One region of the Massilia sp. METH4 genome, then DNA from elsewhere that is predicted to be linked to it. Evidence: predicted binding sites of a transcription regulator. Region 1 holds the regulator's gene; the other holds the start of a gene.
What was found. The regulator FliA, encoded in region 1, starts transcription of late flagellar genes. The targets are predictions, from matches to a motif close to CTAAAGTTTNNNNNNNNNNNGCCGNTA.
Positions count from the first base shown of each region.

Region 2: a site for FliA is predicted at 6,101-6,127, ahead of V6Z91_RS05560 (flagellin). Genes of this name have one in related genera too.

Region 1 is NZ_CP146614.1:386,774-395,849, forward strand. Features, by position in the region: gene flgF (flagellar basal-body rod protein FlgF) at 1-209, opposite strand, end outside; gene V6Z91_RS01810 (flagellar hook protein FlgE) at 238-1,770, opposite strand; gene V6Z91_RS01815 (flagellar hook assembly protein FlgD) at 1,812-2,498, opposite strand; gene flgC (flagellar basal body rod protein FlgC) at 2,513-2,917, opposite strand; gene flgB (flagellar basal body rod protein FlgB) at 2,940-3,356, opposite strand; gene flgA (flagellar basal body P-ring formation chaperone FlgA) at 3,508-4,209, shown strand; gene flgM (flagellar biosynthesis anti-sigma factor FlgM) at 4,366-4,671, shown strand; gene V6Z91_RS01840 (flagellar protein FlgN) at 4,681-5,148, shown strand; gene motD (flagellar motor protein MotD) at 5,297-6,082, opposite strand; gene V6Z91_RS01850 (flagellar motor protein) at 6,245-6,991, opposite strand; gene V6Z91_RS01855 (RNA polymerase sigma factor FliA) at 6,973-7,704, opposite strand; gene V6Z91_RS01860 (antiactivator of flagellar biosynthesis FleN protein) at 7,720-8,544, opposite strand; gene flhF (flagellar biosynthesis protein FlhF) at 8,537-9,076, opposite strand, start outside.
Region 2 is NZ_CP146614.1:1,247,900-1,256,975, reverse strand. Features, by position in the region: gene V6Z91_RS05575 (HDOD domain-containing protein) at 4-2,187, shown strand; gene V6Z91_RS05570 (EAL domain-containing protein) at 2,184-4,391, shown strand; gene V6Z91_RS05565 (tetratricopeptide repeat protein) at 4,397-5,989, shown strand; gene V6Z91_RS05560 (flagellin) at 6,175-6,984, shown strand; gene V6Z91_RS05555 (alpha/beta hydrolase family protein) at 6,995-8,044, opposite strand; gene V6Z91_RS05550 (TraB/GumN family protein) at 8,342-9,076, shown strand, end outside.

The DNA.
Region 1 (9,076 bases):
GGCCCGGCCCGGAAGTCCGAACCGACCGTGTTGTCGACCACGAAGGTGCGGGTCGGCATGCCTTCGGAAACGACGGGCACGGCGCGGAACACGTCCAACTGGGCGCGAAAGCCCACCGTGGTCGCATTGGCAAGGTTGTTCGACGTGGTGGCCTGCTGGTCCAGGATGTGCCTGGCGCCGGTCATGGCCGTGTAGATCAGGCGGTCCATGGACTGCTCCTCAAGGTGTCAACGGGATTTATCGGAGATTGATCAGGGTTTGCAGGATCGAATCCTCGGTCTTGATCGTCTGCGCATTGGCCTGGTACACGCGCTGGGCGGTGATCATGTCCACCAGCTGCTCGGTCAGGTCCACGTTCGACGCTTCCACCGACGAGGCGCGCAGCTGGCCCATGCCGCCCGCGTTCGGCACGCCCACCTGCGGCACGCCGGAAGCGGCGCTTTCGGCCCAAGCGTTGTTGCCGAGCGGGGTCAGGTTGTCCACGCTGGCGAAATCGGCCAGCACGATCTGGCCCAGCGCGCGCGACTTGCCGTTGCTGTACTGCCCCATGATGACGCCGTTCTCGTCGGCGGCGAAGCGCTGCAGGCTGCCGGACGAATAGCCGTCCTGCGTGGAATTCTTCTCGCTCGTGGCGGTGCCGTACTGGGTGCTGCCGTCGAACGTGACGGCGATCGGGATTTCCAGGATGGCGCCATTGTCGGGGAACACCGGCAAGGTCACGTTGAACGGCAGCGTGGTGCCGGCCGCCTGCATGGCGGCCGCGTCGATCAGGCCGTTCTTCGTGAAGATCAGCGTGCCGGCGCGGGTCGCCGGCACATTGACGGCGCCGGCGAAGGCCGCATCGATCGTGTCCGGCGTATTGCTGGCCACGTTGCCCACGCTGGTGGCCGGAGCATACAGGGCGGCGATCTGGGCCAGCGCGGCAGGCGATGCCCCGGCGGCGGTGGCGGCGGCGGTGACGGCGGTGCCGACCGCGGTGGCGTAGGCCTGGCGTGCCGCCACGATCGCGTTGGCATCGTTGGACGCCACCGCCGTGTTGTAGGCGCTGCGGGCATTGATCACAGACTGGTTGGTGACCACGCTGCGCATCACTTCCTGGGAATTTATCTGCACTCCGTCGTTGGCCACGTAGACATCCCACGTGCTACCGCCGGTGCGCACGTAGTACATGCCCATCGTGTGCTCGTTGCCCAGCGAATCGTAGACCGGGATCACGGTCTGCTTGTTGTACGTGCGCGGGTCGCCGGCGTCGAACGGCTGCACGGTCGGCGTGGCCGAGTTCGACGACAGGTTGATCTGGAAGTTGGCCTGCGTGGTCTGCACCGGCGCCAGGTCGGCCGAGTCGATCTGCAACGGCACCGGCGCGCCCTGCAGGATCAGGCCATCCTGGTTGGCCAGGTAGCCCGTCAGCGCCGCGCCCTGCGCGTTGACGATGGTGCCCGTGTTATCGAGCAGGAACTGGCCGTTGCGGCTGTAGGCGACGGCGCCGTCCTGCACGATGCGGAAGAAGCCGCCGCCATTGATCGAGATGTCCAGCGGATTGTTCGTCGTCTCGATATTACCTTGCGAGAATTGCTGCGCGAGGCGGGCCACCGTCACGCCGATGCCGGGATTGCGACCGCTGATGCCGTTCAGCGAATTCGCGTACAGGTCGGCGAATTGCGCTTCGGTGCTCTTGAAGCCGACCGTGCTGGCGTTGGCGACGTTGTTGCCGATGACGTCGAGTTGCGTGGAGGCGGCGTTCAGGCCGCTGAGACCTTGCTGGAACATGGTGTCCTCTGAATGAGATTCGGTGTTGCTTGCCGAGTTGCTTAAAGCACTTGCTTGATCTGGTCCATCGTTAACTGCCCGAGGCCAGGGACGTTCAGTTTCGCGCCGGTCGGCCCGGTGGACACGCTGGCCACGGTGCCGAACGTGAGCGCCTTGGCATCGGTCAGCGTGTTGCCGCCGGCCGTGGCCGTGAGCGCCAGCGTGTAGTTGCCGTCGGCGGCCGTGCTGCCGTCTTCCAGCTTGCCGTCCCACGCCAGCGGCAGCACGCCGGCCTCGACATTGTTCATCGTGAGCGAGTGCACGACCTTGCCGCTGCTGTTCTTGATGTCCAGCTGTACCGTGTCGGCATAGGAACCCAGTTCGATGCCGAAGATGCCCTTGCCCTCGGCCACCTGCATGGTGGTGCCGGCGGCCAGCACGCCGTGGTTGATCATGTTCACGGCCTGGGCGGACTGCGAGGCGGCCAGGTCGCTCTTGAGCGTGTCGAGCGTGTCGTTGAGCTTGTTAATGCCGGTGACCGTGTTCAGCTGGGCAAGCTGGCTGGTGACCTGGGCATTGTCGAGCGGGTTCAGCGGGTCCTGGTTCTTCAGCTGCGTGATCAGGAGGGTCATGAACTTGTCCTGCTCGGCCGAGATCTGGTTGCCGGTGGTGGACTTAGTGTTCATCGAGTCCATCAGGGACTGCGAGACGGTGTTGGAGGCGGCGCTGGGCGTGGTGATGACGGCCATGATGGTATTTCCGGTTATTGACCGATGGTCAGGGTTTTCAGCAGCATGCTTTTCGCCGCGTTCATCGTTTCGACATTGTTCTGGTAGGAGCGCGAGGCCGACAGCATGTTGACCATTTCGTCGACCACGTTCACGTTCGGCATCGTCACATAGCCGTTTTCGTCGGCCAGCGGGCTTTTCGGGTCGTACACCTGCCGCATCGGCGACGGGTCTTCGATCACCTGCTGCACCTTCACGCCGGTGGCCGTGTTGTCCGCCGACGGCGTGGCCTCGAACACCACCTGCTTGGCGCGGTAGGCTTCGCCGCTGGCGCTGGTGGCGCTGTCGGCATTGGCCAGGTTGCTGGCCACCACGTTCAGGCGCTGCGACTGGGCGCTCATGGCCGAACCGGAAACATTGAAAATACTGAACAGCGACATGGCGTTCTCCCGAGGTTATCTGTTACTGGCCCTGGATGGCCGTGAGCAGGCCCTTGATCTGGCTGTTGATGAAATTTACGCCCGCCTCGTAGCGCAGCGCGTTGTCGGCGAACTGGTTGCGTTCCACGTCCATGTCCACCGTATTGCCGTCCACGGCACCCTGCACCACGCCGCGGTACAGCAGCGGCGTGCCGTCGGCCAGCGTGCTGCCGTCCGGCGCCGGGGTCGGGAAGTGGCGCGCCGCGGTCGTCTTCAGCGTGCCGTTCGCGTTCGTATTGGCCAGCGCGTTCTGCAGGGCGCTCGTGAAGTCGATATCGCGTGCCTTGTAGTTCGGCGTGTCGGCATTGGCGATATTGGACGCCAACACGCTCTGGCGCGTGGAGCGCAGGCTCAGGGCCAGTTCGTTGAAGCGCAGGTGATTGTCGAGTTTTCCCAGCATGACGGCATCCTTCCATCGGTGACAGATGCCATGTTACGGATGCTGTACGGCAAATGATCGGGGAATAAGCACGGACTTTGCCACGCTGTTCGCCGCTTTCGCCGCGGCGCGCGCGCGTAAGATGGCGGCATCACAGCACCACGGACGTACCATGAAATCGCTGCCCCTCGCTCTTGCTTCCACCGCCCTGGCCTCGCTCGCCATGTTGGCGCCGGCCGCCCATGCGGCGGCCATGGACCCGGCCGCGATCAAGCGCACGGTCGACCAGTTCCTGCAAGTGCAAAGCGCCGGGCTGCCCGGCAAAGTCACCATCACCGTCGGCAATGTCGATACGCGCATGACGCTGGCTCACTGCCCAGCCCCGGAGGCATTCCTGATGCCCGGCACAAAGGCGTGGGGAAAAACCACGGTGGGCGTGCGCTGTGCTGCACCGTCGGCCTGGACCGTGTATATTCAGGCGAACGTTTCGGTGCTGGGTAATTACATCGCCGCGGCCGCGCCCCTGCCACAGGGCCAGCCCATCCTGGAGTCGCAACTGGCGACGCAGCAGGGCGACCTGACGACGTTGCCAGCCAGCATCGCCACGGACAAGGCGCAAGTGATCGGGCGCAGCAGCAATGTTTCGATTTCGGCAGGCACGCCGGTCAGGCTCGATACGCTGCGCAGCCAGCCCGTGGTACTCAACGGGCAGATGGTGAAGCTGGTCACGACCGGCTCGGGCTTCCGGATCACCGCAGAAGGCAAGGCGATCGCCAATGCCGCCGAGGGCCAGGTCGTGCAGGTACGCACGACAGGCGGGCGCAGCGTTTCAGGGATTGCCCGGGCGGGCGGGCAGGTCGAGGTGGCGTTCTGAAACGGGGCGGCGCAACGATTGCCACACTGATTGATCCAAATTTGCGGCGCGCCACGCTAAAGTTTGCAATGGCGCAGCCGTTAAGAAACTCGTGCATTGGTAAAAAGCGCGGAGTACACGGATCTGTGCCGGCTCCCACCAGACGAGGAAGATGCTGTGAAAATCAACGATTCAGTAAAGAATACGGGCTTGCCGGCGACCGCGACGTCGACCACGAGCAATGCCCGCAACGCCGAGAAAGCGGCGGAAACAGCTTCCACGCAAGCAGGTTCGGAAAGCGTCAAGCTGTCCGCCCAGGGCCAGGCCATGGCCACGAGCAGCAACGGCGGCGTCTTCGACACGAAGAAAGTGGAACGTATCAAGCTGGCCATCGCCGATGGCCAGTTCCAGGTCAATTCGGAGAAAGTGGCGGACGGCCTGCTGGACACGGTCAAGGATCTGCTGCATTCCCGCCAACGTTAAGGCAACACCATGCATGACGGCGCCCCCGTATCGATGCTGCTGGAAGAGCAGCATTTGCTGACCGACCTGCTCGGCCTCCTGAAGGAAGAGCAGCAATCCCTGGTGGCGGCCGACATCGACAGGCTCACCGCGCTGACACCCCGTAAAGCCGAGGTGATCAACCGCATGGGCGCACTCGCCGCGGAGCGCCATGCGGCGCTGGGCCAGGCGGGCTTCGAGCCGCACGAGGCAGGCATGGAAGAGTGGTTGTGCGCCCACGGCTCGCCGGACGACAAGGCGCTGTGGAACGACGTGCTCGCGCACACGCGCGAGGCGAAGGAATTGAACCGGCTGAACGGCACGCTGATCAACAAGCAGCTGTCGCATACCCAGGGCGCCCTGCAAGCCCTGCGGCCACCGAGCCCGGGCGGCAATGTCTACGGGCCGAGCGGCTTGACCACCACGACCACGACGTCGCGCGGGTTCCTGGCAGGCTGACTAGTTGGCTCAAAAGAAAACCGGTGTCAGACACCATTTCCCCGAGGGAAATAGTGTCTGACACCGATGCGCAAGCCGCAGTTGCTGAAGCATGAAATGACGGTGTCGGGCATATTTTTCGCAGAAAAATGTGCGCGACACTGGTTTTCTATTGAGGTGCCGGCCCCGCCGGCTCCGTCGGAATCTCCGTCTCCGTATCCGGCAACGTCGACAAGATGGTGATCGCCACGCGCCGGTTGCGCGCCCGCCCGATCGGGTCTTCGTTCGAGGCCACCGGATGGTTCGACGCGTGGCCGACGGCCGTCAGGCGCGTCGGCGCGACGCCGGATTCGATGAACAGCCGCACCACCGTGGCGGCGCGCATCGACGACAATTCCCAGTTCGACGGATAGATATTGCGCACGGGCTGGTCGTCCGTATGGCCTTCCACCTGGATCGCGTGCGGGTCGTTCTTCAGCACCTCGGCCACGGCGGTCAGCGCTTCCTGCGATTCCGGCGTCAGCCGCGCCTCGGCCGGGTCGAACAGCACACTGGCATTGATTTCCACGGACACGCCACGGCTGTTCTGCGTCACGCGCACCTTGCCTTCCTTGACCAGCGGCGCCATCGTCGATTGAAGGTCCTGGGCCAGTTTGGTGAGCGAGGCGCGCTCCTGCCGCATCATTTCCTGCCGCTTCTTCAGGTTCGGGTTCGGGATCGGCTGGTTCAGCACTTCCGTATTCGGCTTGACGTTGGCACCCTGCCCGCCCAGCGCCTCGCCCAGCGCATCGGAAAATATCCGGTACTTGCCGATGTTCACCGACGAGATCGCGTACATCACCACGAAGAACGCGAACAGCAGCGTGATGAAATCCGAGTACGAGATCAGCCAGCGCTCGTGGTTTTCCGGCTCTTCATCGAACGGGCGGCGCGCGCGGCGGTACTGGAAGCTCATGGTTAGTGTCCTAAATCCCAGATTCGTTGAATAAATCCGACGAGAATCGGCCCGATACTGCGTTGAAAATGCACGGAAAGGCCACGGCCTTGCCGTGCATTTCCGCCTTGTCTCGAACCGATTTCGTCAAATGTATCTTCAACGAACTTGTGATTCAGGACACTAATACTCCTGCATCAGCGTGGAGATCCGCTCGTCCATGATGCGCGAGAAGTCGCCGCTGGCGATGTCGTGGAACACCGCGGCGGCGATTTCCTGCTGGTGCACCTGGGCGGTGACGATGTTCTTCAGCTTGTTGGCGATCGGGTAGAAGAACAGGTTCGCCAGACCCACGCCATAGATCGTGGAGACGAACGCCACGGCGATGCCCGGCCCCAGCCGCGACGGGTCCTGCAGGTTTTCCATCACGTGGATCAGCCCCAGCACGGCGCCCAGGATGCCGATCGTGGGCGAATAGCCGGCCGCCGATTCCCAGATGCGCACCGCCTGGCGCTGCGCCGTTTCATAGGCCGTGATTTCGGTATCGAGCAGCTGGCGCAGCTTGTCGGGGTTGATGCCGTCAATGATCATGCGCAGGCCCTTGGCCAGGAACACGTCGCGCGCGCTGTTCATGTGGCGCTCCAGCGCCAGCGGGCCTTCGCGGCGCACGGTCTGGTTCCAGGCCTGGATGTCGCGGGCCAGCAGGATGCGGCTGTCCGGCGGCGGCCGGAAGACCCAGCGCGTCATCTGGATACCGCGCTTGAGGGTGGCCGGCCGCGTTTGCAGCAGCACGGCACCGAAGGTGCCGATGACCACGATCGCGAATGCCGCCGGCTGGATCAGCGACGAGGGGTTACCGCCTTCGAGTGCCTGGCCCACGATCAGCCCGGCCAGCGCCAGCAGGAGCCCCGCTACGCTGGACCAGTCCATGCACCCTCCCGCAATGTGGCGCGCAGCCGGGACACCGCCTGGGTATGCAACTGCGAGACACGTGATTCGGAAACGCCCATGACGGCGCCGATTTCCTTCAGGTTCAATTCTTCTTCGTAGTACAGGCCCATCAACAGTTTCTCGCGGGGCGGCAATACATCGATGGCATTGATGACGGCCTGGCGGAAATTGGTGTCCATGAGGGCGCGCAGCGGGTCTGCCTCTTCGTCGTGCGCGTAGCGGTCGAGGAAGCTGCCATCGCCCTCTTCATCCTTGAAGTCTTCGTAGTACAGGAGCTGGTGGCCGCCGCCCTCGCCCAGCATCTGCTGGTAATCCTCGAGGGACAGCTTGAGGGACTTGGCCACCTCGGATTCCGATGGCGGCCGGCCCAGCTTCTGCTGCAGCACCGACATGGCGTTCTCGACCTTGCGCATGTCCTGCCGCAGCGTGCGGGGCATCCAGTCGCTGCTGCGCAATTCGTCGAGCATGGCGCCCCGGATGCGCATCACCGCATAGGTTTCGAACTGGGCGCCGTGCGTTTCCTCGTAGCGGTTGATCGCGTCGAGCAGGCCGATCATGCCCGCCTGTACCAGGTCATCCACTTCCACGCTGGGCGGCAACTTTGCCTTCATGTGGTGAGCAAGGCGCTTCACGAGGGGCATATGCTCCGACAGCAGCGAATCCTTGTTCACCTTCCCTTTGACCGTGTACATAAATCTCTATTCTTTTCAGTGCTGCATGGTGTGGCCGCCCCCTGCAATCTGCGCCGGCGCGGCCAGCGCAAACCGCCCCGCCAGTTGACGAAACGCTACCGAGGCGCCAGCCAGCGGAAACGCGTCCACCACGGCGCGACCCAGGCGCGCCGCGCGGTGCAGATACTCATCGGCCGGCACTGACCCCATCGAAACGAGATTCACTGCCAGGTAACGGCTTGCCGCCTGTGCCATATTATCGTAAACGACCCGGGCCTCCTTTTCGGAAGCACCCGTGACGACGATGCCGAACGGCCGCCGCCCCAGCTCATGGTTCAGGCGCTTGATCATCATGTAGGCATTGGTGATCGAGGTGGCACTGTTCGATACCTGGACCACGATTTCCGAGCTGGCCATCACCGGTACCGGGAACGCTTCGCCATCGAATTCGCCGTCGACGAGCACGATGCCGGCCTGCGCCGCCAGCACGTCGAACGCCTTGGCGAGGCGGCGCGCTTCCTGCGGGCCGCTCTTCGGTTCGCCGCGCGTCATGGACACCACATTGAAGCCCTGCGGCACCGCGTGGATGACTTCGTTCAGCGCGCATTCCTGGCGCGCCACGTTGAGTAGGCTAGCGCCATTGTCCACGCCGAGGCGTGAAGCCACGCCATGCGCGCTGGCGCAGGCATCGACCACCACCACGTCGTTGCCGGCCCGTGCCAGCGAGGCGCCCAGGTTGACGAGCATGGCGCCCTTGTCGTCTTGCGGCGTCGCGGAAAGGAAGGTGACGATGCGGGGCCGCGGCGGGCCCGCCAGCATGCGGCGCAGTCCCTCCGCCTGATCGAAGTTGAAGTTACCCAAGGTGCACCTCGCGCATTGCATCGTTGCCGGCGGCCGCCATCAGCATCGGCAGGTCGCCGTCCGAAAATTGGTTGGTATCCTTCTTCAGCCGGAACGCGCGCTCCACGAGCTCGGCCGGCTGGGCCAGGTGCAGGTCTTCCGGCACGCGCTGGCCATTCGACACATAGAACAGTTGCAGCTTCTGGCGGATCACCACGTCGAGCACATTGCCCAGCGAGGCGGCCTCGTCCAGCTTGGTGATGATGCTGCCGGCCAGGCCACTGCCCTGGTAGGCGCGCACGACCTCGGTCAGCGTTTCCTGGGTAGACGTGGCGTTCAGGCACAGCAGCCGCTTGACGTCGACATCGGTGCCTTGCAGCATCGCTACCTGCTCGGTGACCATCTGGTCGCGCTGGCTGACGCCGACCGTGTCGATCAGCACCGTGTGCTTGTTGCGCAGCTCCTTCAGGGCGATGCGCAGATCGGCCTCATCCTTGACCGAATGTACCATCACGCCGAGGATCTTGCCGTAAATGCGCAGCTGTTCGTGCGC
Region 2 (9,076 bases), 860 kb from region 1:
ACGATGCACCAACCAGACCACGACATTCGCAACCGCCTGATGCTGGCGAGGCTACCCGCCATGCCGCAGATCTTGATCAAGCTGATCGAGCTGCTGCAGGCGGACGACGCCGGCATGGCCGAGCTGGCCGAGCTGATCGGCAAGGATGCAGGCATGACGGCCAAGGTGCTGGCCGTTTCGGGCAGCTCGGCCTACCATCGCGCCAGCCGTGGCGCGAGCCTGGAGCCGGCTCTCGCGGCGTTGGGCACGGACATGATCAAGACGCTGGTGATCAGCGAATCGGTGTTCCAGACCTTTAACAGCTTCCCCCATTCCGGCAGTGCCGACCTGCGCCCCTTCTGGAGGCACGCGCTGGGCGCCGCCGTCGTGGCGCGCGACATCGCCCGCATGACCGGGTATCCGCAGACGGAGGAAGCCTGGCTGGCCGGCCTGCTGCATAACGTGGGCCGTCTGGCGCTGCTGGCCGCCGCGCCGCGCGAATACGGCGTGAACTTCATGGCGCGCGACGACGAAGACCTGTGCGCCGTCGAACAGCGCACCTTGCAGATCACGCACACGGAAGCGGGAGCGTGGCTGGTCGAGCGCTGGAACCTCGATTCCTTCCTGGCCGACAGCGTGCTGTATCACCACGAGCCGGCCGAGCGGCTGGCCACCGCGCATCCGCTGATCCGCATCGTGCGGCTCGCGCACCTGACCGTGCACCACCCCGATGCCGGCGAGGCGATCGCCACGATGGCGGGGCACTGCGGCGTCGCGCCGCGCGATCTCGATGCGGTCCTGAAGGGCGCCACGCGCCAGGTGCAGAAGGCGGCCGATTACCTGGGCATCGATCTGGCGGGGGCCGAGGACGTGCCCGCGCTGCCGGTGGCCGGCACCGCCGCGATCGCCGACCCGGTGCAGGCCCGGTTGCAGGAAGAGATGCGCAACATGATGCTGGTCGCCGAGATGGGCCAGGCATTCTCCCGGCAGCAGGGCCAGAGCGCGCTCCTCGATGCCGTGACGCGCTCCGCACGCATCCTGTTCGACCTGGGCACCACCATCATGCTGCCGCGGGACGCGGCCGGGCAGGCCCTGGTCGGCGTGGCGGCCGGCGAGCAGCAGGGGCGCCTGGCCGGCTTCTCGATTCCTCTCGGCCGCGGCGGCGCGATCGCCGGCGCCGTGGCGGCGCGCCAGGTCGCACTGCTCGCGCGCGGCGCGGCGCAGTCGCTTGATATCGCCGAAGAGCAGCTGCTGCGCATCCTCGGCAGCGAAGCGATGGTGTGCGTGCCCCTCCTGGCGGGGCAGCACTGTGCCGGCGTGCTGCTGGCCGGCGTGGCGGCCTGGCAGTTGCCGGCCATGCAGAAGCGCGAGCGTTTCCTGCTGGCGTTCGGCGCCCAGGCCGCGGCCGCGTTGCAGGCGGCGCTCGCGCAGCAGGGCGAGGCCGAGCGGCGCATCGCGCACCTGGCGCAGGAATACCGCGAAGCGTCGCGCCGCGTGGTGCACGAGGTGAACAATCCGCTGTCCATCATCAAGAACTACCTGTCCGTGCTCGACGACAAGCTCGCGCGCCGCGAACCCGTGGTGGCCGAGATGTCGGTGCTCAACGAGGAGATCGACCGCGTGGGACAGCTGATCAACGGCTTGACCGAGGTGCGGGCCGCGCCCGCCGGCGACGCGGCCGACATCGCCCGCGTGGTGGACGACGTGCTGCGCATGTTCCGCGCCACCGCCTTCATCCCCGCTTCCGTGCAGGTGCTGGTGCGCATGCAGGAAGATCCGAACGAGTTCGAGGGCGAGGCCGATGTGCTGAAGCAGATCCTCATCAATCTCGTAAAGAACGCGGTGGAGGCGATGCCCGGCGGCGGCCGCATCGAGATCGCCAACCGCGGCCATGTGGTACGCGACCGCAGGCTGTACGTGGAACTGGCCGTGGCCGACACCGGGCCGGGCCTCGCGCCGGACGTGCTGGCCAACCTGTTCTCGGAAGTGAAAAGCGCGAAGGAGGGGCCGCACCACGGCCTCGGCCTCTCGATCGTGCACGAACTGGTGCGCAAGCTGGATGGATTGATCGCCTGCCGCAGCGGCAGGGGCGGCACCAGCTTTGAAATCCTGCTGCCCGCCCGCGGCGGCAAGACCCGTCCCGCGGCATTGCCCGCGCGCAGGGCGGACAACAACCCGGGCGCAACTTCGGACCCGATGCAAGGATGAACGTGAACGACGAACTGGGCCAAGGCGGCAGTGCCGCCTGCCTGCCCCGCTTGCTGCTCGTCGACGACGAGCCGCGCCTGCTTTCCTCGCTGTACGAGCTGCTGCGCGACCGCGACTATCACCTGGTCACGGCCGCCACCGGCGGCGAGGCGCTGGCCCATATGGATGCCACCCGCTTCGACCTGGTGCTGCTGGACCTGCGGCTGCCCGATATCGGCGGCCACCAGATCATGGACGTGATCAAGGAGCGCGGCTACGACTGCGACGTGATCGTGATGAGCGGCGAGGTGGGCATCGATGCCGCCATCGGCGCGCTTAAGCGCGGCGCCTACGACTACCTGCGCAAGCCGTACAGCCGCGAAGAGTTGTTGAAGACGGTGGAGAACGCGCTGCAGCAGCGGCGCCTGGCCGTCGACAACCAGCGCATTGCCCGGCGCCTGGAAACTTCCGAGAAGATGTACCGCTACCTGGTGGACAGCTCGCCGGACATCATCTACACGCTGGACCATGAAGGCCGTTTCACCTTCGTCAACGACCGCGCCTACCAGCTGCTGGGCTTTGCGCGCGAGGAGCTGATCGGCCGGCACTACTCGTTCGTGGTGCACGACGAAGACCTGGACCGCGCGCGCTACGTGTTCAACGAGCGGCGCGTGGACGAGCGCGCGTCGCGCAACGTGGAACTGCGCCTCAAGTGCAAGACGGCGAATGGCGCCGCGAACGGCGAGCGCACGTTCAACAATACCTTGATGACGATCTCGCTGAACGCGATCGGCATGCACGTGCCCGAGGGTGCCGGGAGCACGGCGAAGAAACGGGAATTCTTCGGCACCTACGGCGTGGCGCGCGACATCACCGACCGCAAGCGCGCCGAGGAAATGATCTCCTACCAGGCCTACCACGACATCCTCACGGACCTGCCGAACCGCATGCTGTTCAAGGACCGCCTGGGGCTGGCCGTGATCCAGGCCAAGCGCAAGCTGACGGAACTGGCCGTGATGTTCATCGACCTGGACCGCTTCAAGCTCGTCAACGACACGCTGGGCCATGTGAAGGGCGACGAGCTGCTGCAGCAGGCGGCCCAGCGCCTGAAGGGATGCCTGCGCCGCGGCGACACGCTGGCGCGCCAGGGCGGCGACGAGTTCACGATCGTGCTGCCCGAACTGCGCGACCGCAACGACGCCAAGGCCGTGGCCGAGAAATTCCTCGACGCGCTGCAAAAGCCGTTCGACCTCGACGGCCACGTCGTGCACATCTCGGCCTCGATCGGCATCGCGATCTACCCGACCGATGGCGAAACGATCGACGAGCTGCTGCGCCACGCCGATATCGCCATGTACCAGGTGAAGGCGCTGGGCAAGAACGGCCACAGCTTCTACCACGCCTCGATGCTGGACATGTCGCACCAGAAGATCGCGCTGGAGCAGGCGCTGCGCCGCGCGCTCGAGAACGGCGAGCTGGAAATGTACTACCAGCCGCAGGTGGATGTGATCACGGGCCGCATCATCGGCGCCGAAGGGCTGATGCGCTGGAACCACCCGGAACGCGGCCTCCTGTCGGCCGGCGAGTTCCTGCCGTTCGCCGAGGAGAACGGCCTGATGCTGCCGCTGTCGGACTGGATGCTGGGCGCCCTGTGCCGCGACCTGCTGGAGTGGAACGCGGCCGGCGGCGAGCGGCTGCGGCTGTCGCTGAACCTGTCGCCGCAATACCTGGACCGGGGCGACTTCTTCGAGAAGATGCGCGGCGCGCTCACGCGCAACGGCATTTCCCCCGACCAGATCGAGGTGGAAATCACCGAGAACATCTGCATCCGCAATCCGCAGTACGCGATCGAGCAGCTCAATAAACTGTGCCAGCTGGGCGTCTCGGTGGCGATCGACGATTTCGGCACCGGCTATTCCTCGCTGGCCTACCTGCACCGCTTCCCGATCCACACGATCAAGATCGACCAGAGCTTCGTCAAGGAGATCCATGACGAGAACGGGCACTACCCGGTGATCCTGGCGATCATCTCCATCGCGCGCGGGCTCGGGCTGCACCTGGTGGCCGAGGGCGTGGAGACGGACGTGCAGGCGCGCTACCTGCAGGCCAACGGCTGCACCACGATGCAGGGCTACTTGTATTACCGGCCCGTGTCGCTGTCCACCTTCCTGGCCGTGCTGGCCTCGTCCGCTCTCGACCCGAGGCCGCTCGCCTTGCGGGCCTGAACCGGATGGGGGACCGGGGACCACAGGCGGCGGCCGAACTCGCGCATATCCGCACGCTGGCCGAGGATGGCGTGGCGCTGGCCCAGCATGCGCTGGGCTTTCGCTACTTCAACGGCGACGGGGTGCCGCAGAGCTTCGAAATGGCGCTGGCCTGGTACCGCCAGGCCGCCAACGCCGCTCTGGCGCAGGCGCAGTACAACCTGGGCGTGATGTACCAGAAGGGCCAGGGCGTGGACGTGGACCTGCCCGAGGCCGCGCACTGGTACCGCCTTGCCGCGGAACAGGGCTACGCCGCCGCCCAGTACAACCTGGGCTGGCTGTACGCCAAGGGGCACGGCGTGCCGCACGATACCGACGAGGCACGGCACTGGTTCGGCAAGGCCGCCGAGCAGGGCGATGCCGGCGCACAGAACAACCTGGGCATGATGTACGAGACGGGCAAGGGCGTGCCGCAGGACTACGCGCAGGCGATCGCCTGGTACCGCAAGGCCGCTGGCCAGGGCTACCCGCGAGCGCAGTTCAACCTCGGCCAGCGCTACGAGAACGGGCAGGGCGTGCAGCGCGATGTGGGCGAAGCGATCGCCTGGTACCGCAAGGCCGCCGAACAGGGACACGCACCCGCGCAGTTCAATCTCGCGCTGCGGCACGAGAAGGGCGACGGCGTCGCGCAGGACAGCGCGGCGGCGGTGCGCTGGTACACGGCGGCGGCGGAACAGAATCACGTCAGCTCGCAGTTCAACCTGGCCCTCATCCTCGACAACGGCATCGGCGTGCCGCGCGACGAGCGACAGGCGCTCGACTGGTACCGCCGCGCCGCCGCGCTGGGCCACGCCGCGGCGCAGGACAACCTGGGCCAACGCCACGAGCTGGGGCAGGGCGTGCCGCGCGACCCGCAGGAAGCCGCGCACTGGTACCGCAAGGCGGCCGAGCAGGGTTTTCCGGCCGCGCAATACCACCTTGGCCAGCTGCACGACGCCGGCAACGGCGTGCCGCACGATGCCGATGCGGCGATCGCCTGGTACCGCAAGGCCGCCGGCCAGGGCCACGTGCGCGCCCAGTTCGACCTGGGCCTGCGCTACGAGATTGGACAAAGCGCGGGCCAGGGCGTGCCGCAAGACTTGCAGGAGGCGATGCACTGGTACGGCCGCGCCGCCGAGCAGGATTACGCCGCCGCCCAATACAACCTGGCGGTGCTGCACGACCGCGACGACGGCCCCGCGCCGGACGTGATGCGGGCGACCGGCTGGTACCGCAAGGCCGCCGAGCAGGGGCACACGTTGGCCCAGTTCGCCCTCGCGCTGCGCCACGACAACGGCCTGGGCGTGCCGCGCGACTTCGCCGCCGCCTTCGGCTGGTACCGCAAGGCCGCCCTGCAAGGCCACGCCCGCGCCCAGCTCAATGTCGGCCTGATGTACTACGCCGGCCAGGGCACCCCCGCCGACATGGCCCAGGCCCTGCAATGGTTCCAGCTCGCCGAGCGCAACGGCGAACCCGGCGCCGCCCGCTATGCCCGCGAAGCGAGCCTGCGGCTGGGCTCGTGTTCCCCTGGTGCCAGGCACCAGGGGAACACGAGCTCGACAATGATGTCGGCAGATTAACCGTCTAATCAACGGATTGCCGACTCCGAATGGATCAGCCCGTGTCTCGCGGTGCCTGGCACCGCGAGACACGAACTCATCAATAAATTTAATGCTGTGTGACAATTGGTGATGAAGTTTTGTATTCCTGTGCCGTAATTGATGAGTAGAGGAAATCTCTCCCTCGAAAGCCAATGGATGCCGGCATGGCAATGATCTTGAACACCAACATAGACTCGCTCTTCGTGCAGCGGGCGCTGGCGCGGTCGACGGCGGAGGCGACTACGGCCCTGCAGCGCCTGTCCAGCGGGCGGCGCATCAATTCGGCGAAGGATGATCCGGCCGGGCTGGCGATCGCCGAGCGGATGACGGCGCAGTTGCGCGGCCTGAGCCAGGCTGGCCGCAATCTCAACGACGGGATCTCGCTGGCGCAGACAGCCGAAGGCGCGATCGGCCAGTTGGGCGACAATTACCAGCGCATCCGTGAACTGGCCGTGCAGGCGGCGAACGACACCAATAACGCCAACGACCGCCTGGCCATCCAGCTCGAAACGAATGCCCTGATCCTGGAAAACCGGCGCATCGTCGCGGATACCCGCTTCAACGGAATAGCCCTTCTCGATGGCACGTTCTCGGGCAGCATCCAGGCCAGCGACCATGCCGGCGACACGATCGATGTCGCCATCGCCGCGATGGAGGTGCGCGAAGACCGCGATATCGACATGCGCAGCCATGCCGGTGCCACGGCCGCGCTGGAGTACATCGACAAGAAGCTCGAATTCCTGAACCAGCAGCGGGCGAAATTGGGGGCGATGCAGAACCGCCTCGGTTACGCCCACGACAATGCCATGATGGCGTCCGAAAACCTGGCCGCGGCCCGCTCGCGCATCATGGATACCGACTACGCCGCCGAAGCATCGAAGCTGACGCGTGCCCAGATTCTTCAGCAGGCCGGCTTCGCCATGCTGGCCCAGGCGAACTCGATGCCGAAGATGATCCTTCAGCTGCTGCGCTGAAAGCTTGCCATCAGCGCCTGAACTGCCGGTCGAGCCAGTCGTAGGCGTAGTCCTGCGCCTCCTTCGGGAACTCGTGCCCGCCCGGCCGCACGATGGCTTCGAACTTGTCCCCCGCGCCGTAGGCCTGCCACACGCGCGCCATCTTCGCGTACGCCGCGCGCACCGAGGCGACCGGGAACAGCTTGTCCGCCTCGCCGGCGAAGAACAGCGTGGGCTTGGGCGCGGCCAGGCTGGCCACGTCCGGGTGATCGAGGTAGCGCAGCAGCCCCGGATGCAGCATCTGGAAGGCCGACGAGCCGCGCAGCTGGTTGCTGCCCGGGACCATCAAGCCTTCCGTCGTCGCCATCCAGTTCGAGGCGATGACGGCCGTGATCGCGTCTGACAGCGCCCCGACCTGCCATGCGCGGAAGGCGCCCATCGAGAAGCCCAGCGCCGCGACACGCTTCGTGTCGACTTCCGGCAACGATGCGAGGAACTCCGCGGCGCGCGCATCCTCGAGCGCCATGTTGCCGGCCATCGAGCTGCCCAGGTTGAAGAAGTTCGACGCCAGCGCCTGCTGCTGCTCCCCCGTCAGCGGGCCGCGGTCGCCCCAGCCCACGGCGTCCGCGCACAGCACCACGTAACCGCGCGCGGCCAGCGCATCGCCAGGCCAGCGGCCGGAGAAGTGCTTGTCGGCCCATGCCTTCGCGGAAGCGTGCTTCGCCGCGTCCGTCGCTCCGAAAGGCTCGATCATCTTTTCCTTGCCGATGTCGAACTTGCCGCCATGGTCGTGCAGCATCAGCGTCGCGGGATGCCTGCCCGCCGCCTTCGGCACCAGCAGCAGCGTGCGCACACGGCTCGTGCCGGTCAGGTTGAACACGACCTGGCGTGCCACATAGCTGCCGCGGTCTTCCTCGGCCATCACCTCCGGCTTGAAGGGTGTCTTGTCGGGCTGCTGCAGCGTCGCTTCCCACACCTTGGCGCGGCCCTTCTCGCGCCAGGCTTTCAGGTCCTTCACCTCGGGCGACCATGCCATCGGGTAGGTCATCTTCGTCTTCAACGCGGGCGCGAAGATGGGCATATTGTGTTCGACGCCGGGAGTTTCGTAATTCTGGGCGTGGGCGCAGACGCTTGCAGCCAGCAACAGTGCTGCGGAAATTCGGTGAAGGATCATCTGATTTGCGAGAAGCGAATGAATTGTCGGGTGCCTGCGCATTTTGCCATGCCGCACCCCCAACGCCTCCTCAAATATGCTTTCAATCACCGCCATGACGCAGCGGCCGGAATCTTTATCTTTTCTTCATTCTTTTGCAATATGATGACCTGCGCCGCCGGTCCGCCAGAGATCGCGCCCATTCCAATAACAGCAGGAGTCCAGATGTTCCGTCGCCTTATCCCCGCGCTGTACTTGTCCCTGATCGCCACCCAGGCGCTTGCCCAGAGCGACATCCCCGTTGAAACCCCTGTCGAAAACCCCGAAGCCGCGCCGGAGCAGATCCTCGTGGTCGGCCAGCGGCCCGGCCCTGGCCTGTGGAAGGTCACGAAGGACGATCACGTGCTGTGGGTCTTCGGCACCTATGCCCCGCTGCCGAAGAATATGGAATGGCGCTCCCAGAAGGTGGAGTCCATCGTCGCGAAATCGCAGGAAGTGATCACCGAGCCCTCCGCCCAGCTGGGCATGGGCTGGTTCCGCAGCCTCACCGTGCTGCCGTTCATGATCGGCGTGGAGAATAACCCGGACGGCAAGGTATTGAGCGACCTGCTGCCACCGGGAACCCATGCCCGCTGGCTGGCGCTGCGCAAGCGATACCTGAAGGACGACGACGATTTCGAACGCAAGCGTCCGCTGTTCGCGGCCGGCACCTTGACGGACAAGGCCATGGCCGCCGCCGGCCTGTCGAAGCGCCTCCATCTGGATGAAAAGATCACCGAGATCGCCAGGCAGAACAAGGTGAAAGTCACGTCCACCAAGGTCGACATGGAACTGGACAGCCCCATCAAGACAGTCAGGGAATTCAAGAAAACGCCGCTGGAAGACGTCGCCTGCTTCACGAAAACGATCGAGCGCCTGGAAACCGACCTGGATGCCTTGCGTGCCCGGGCCAACGCCTGG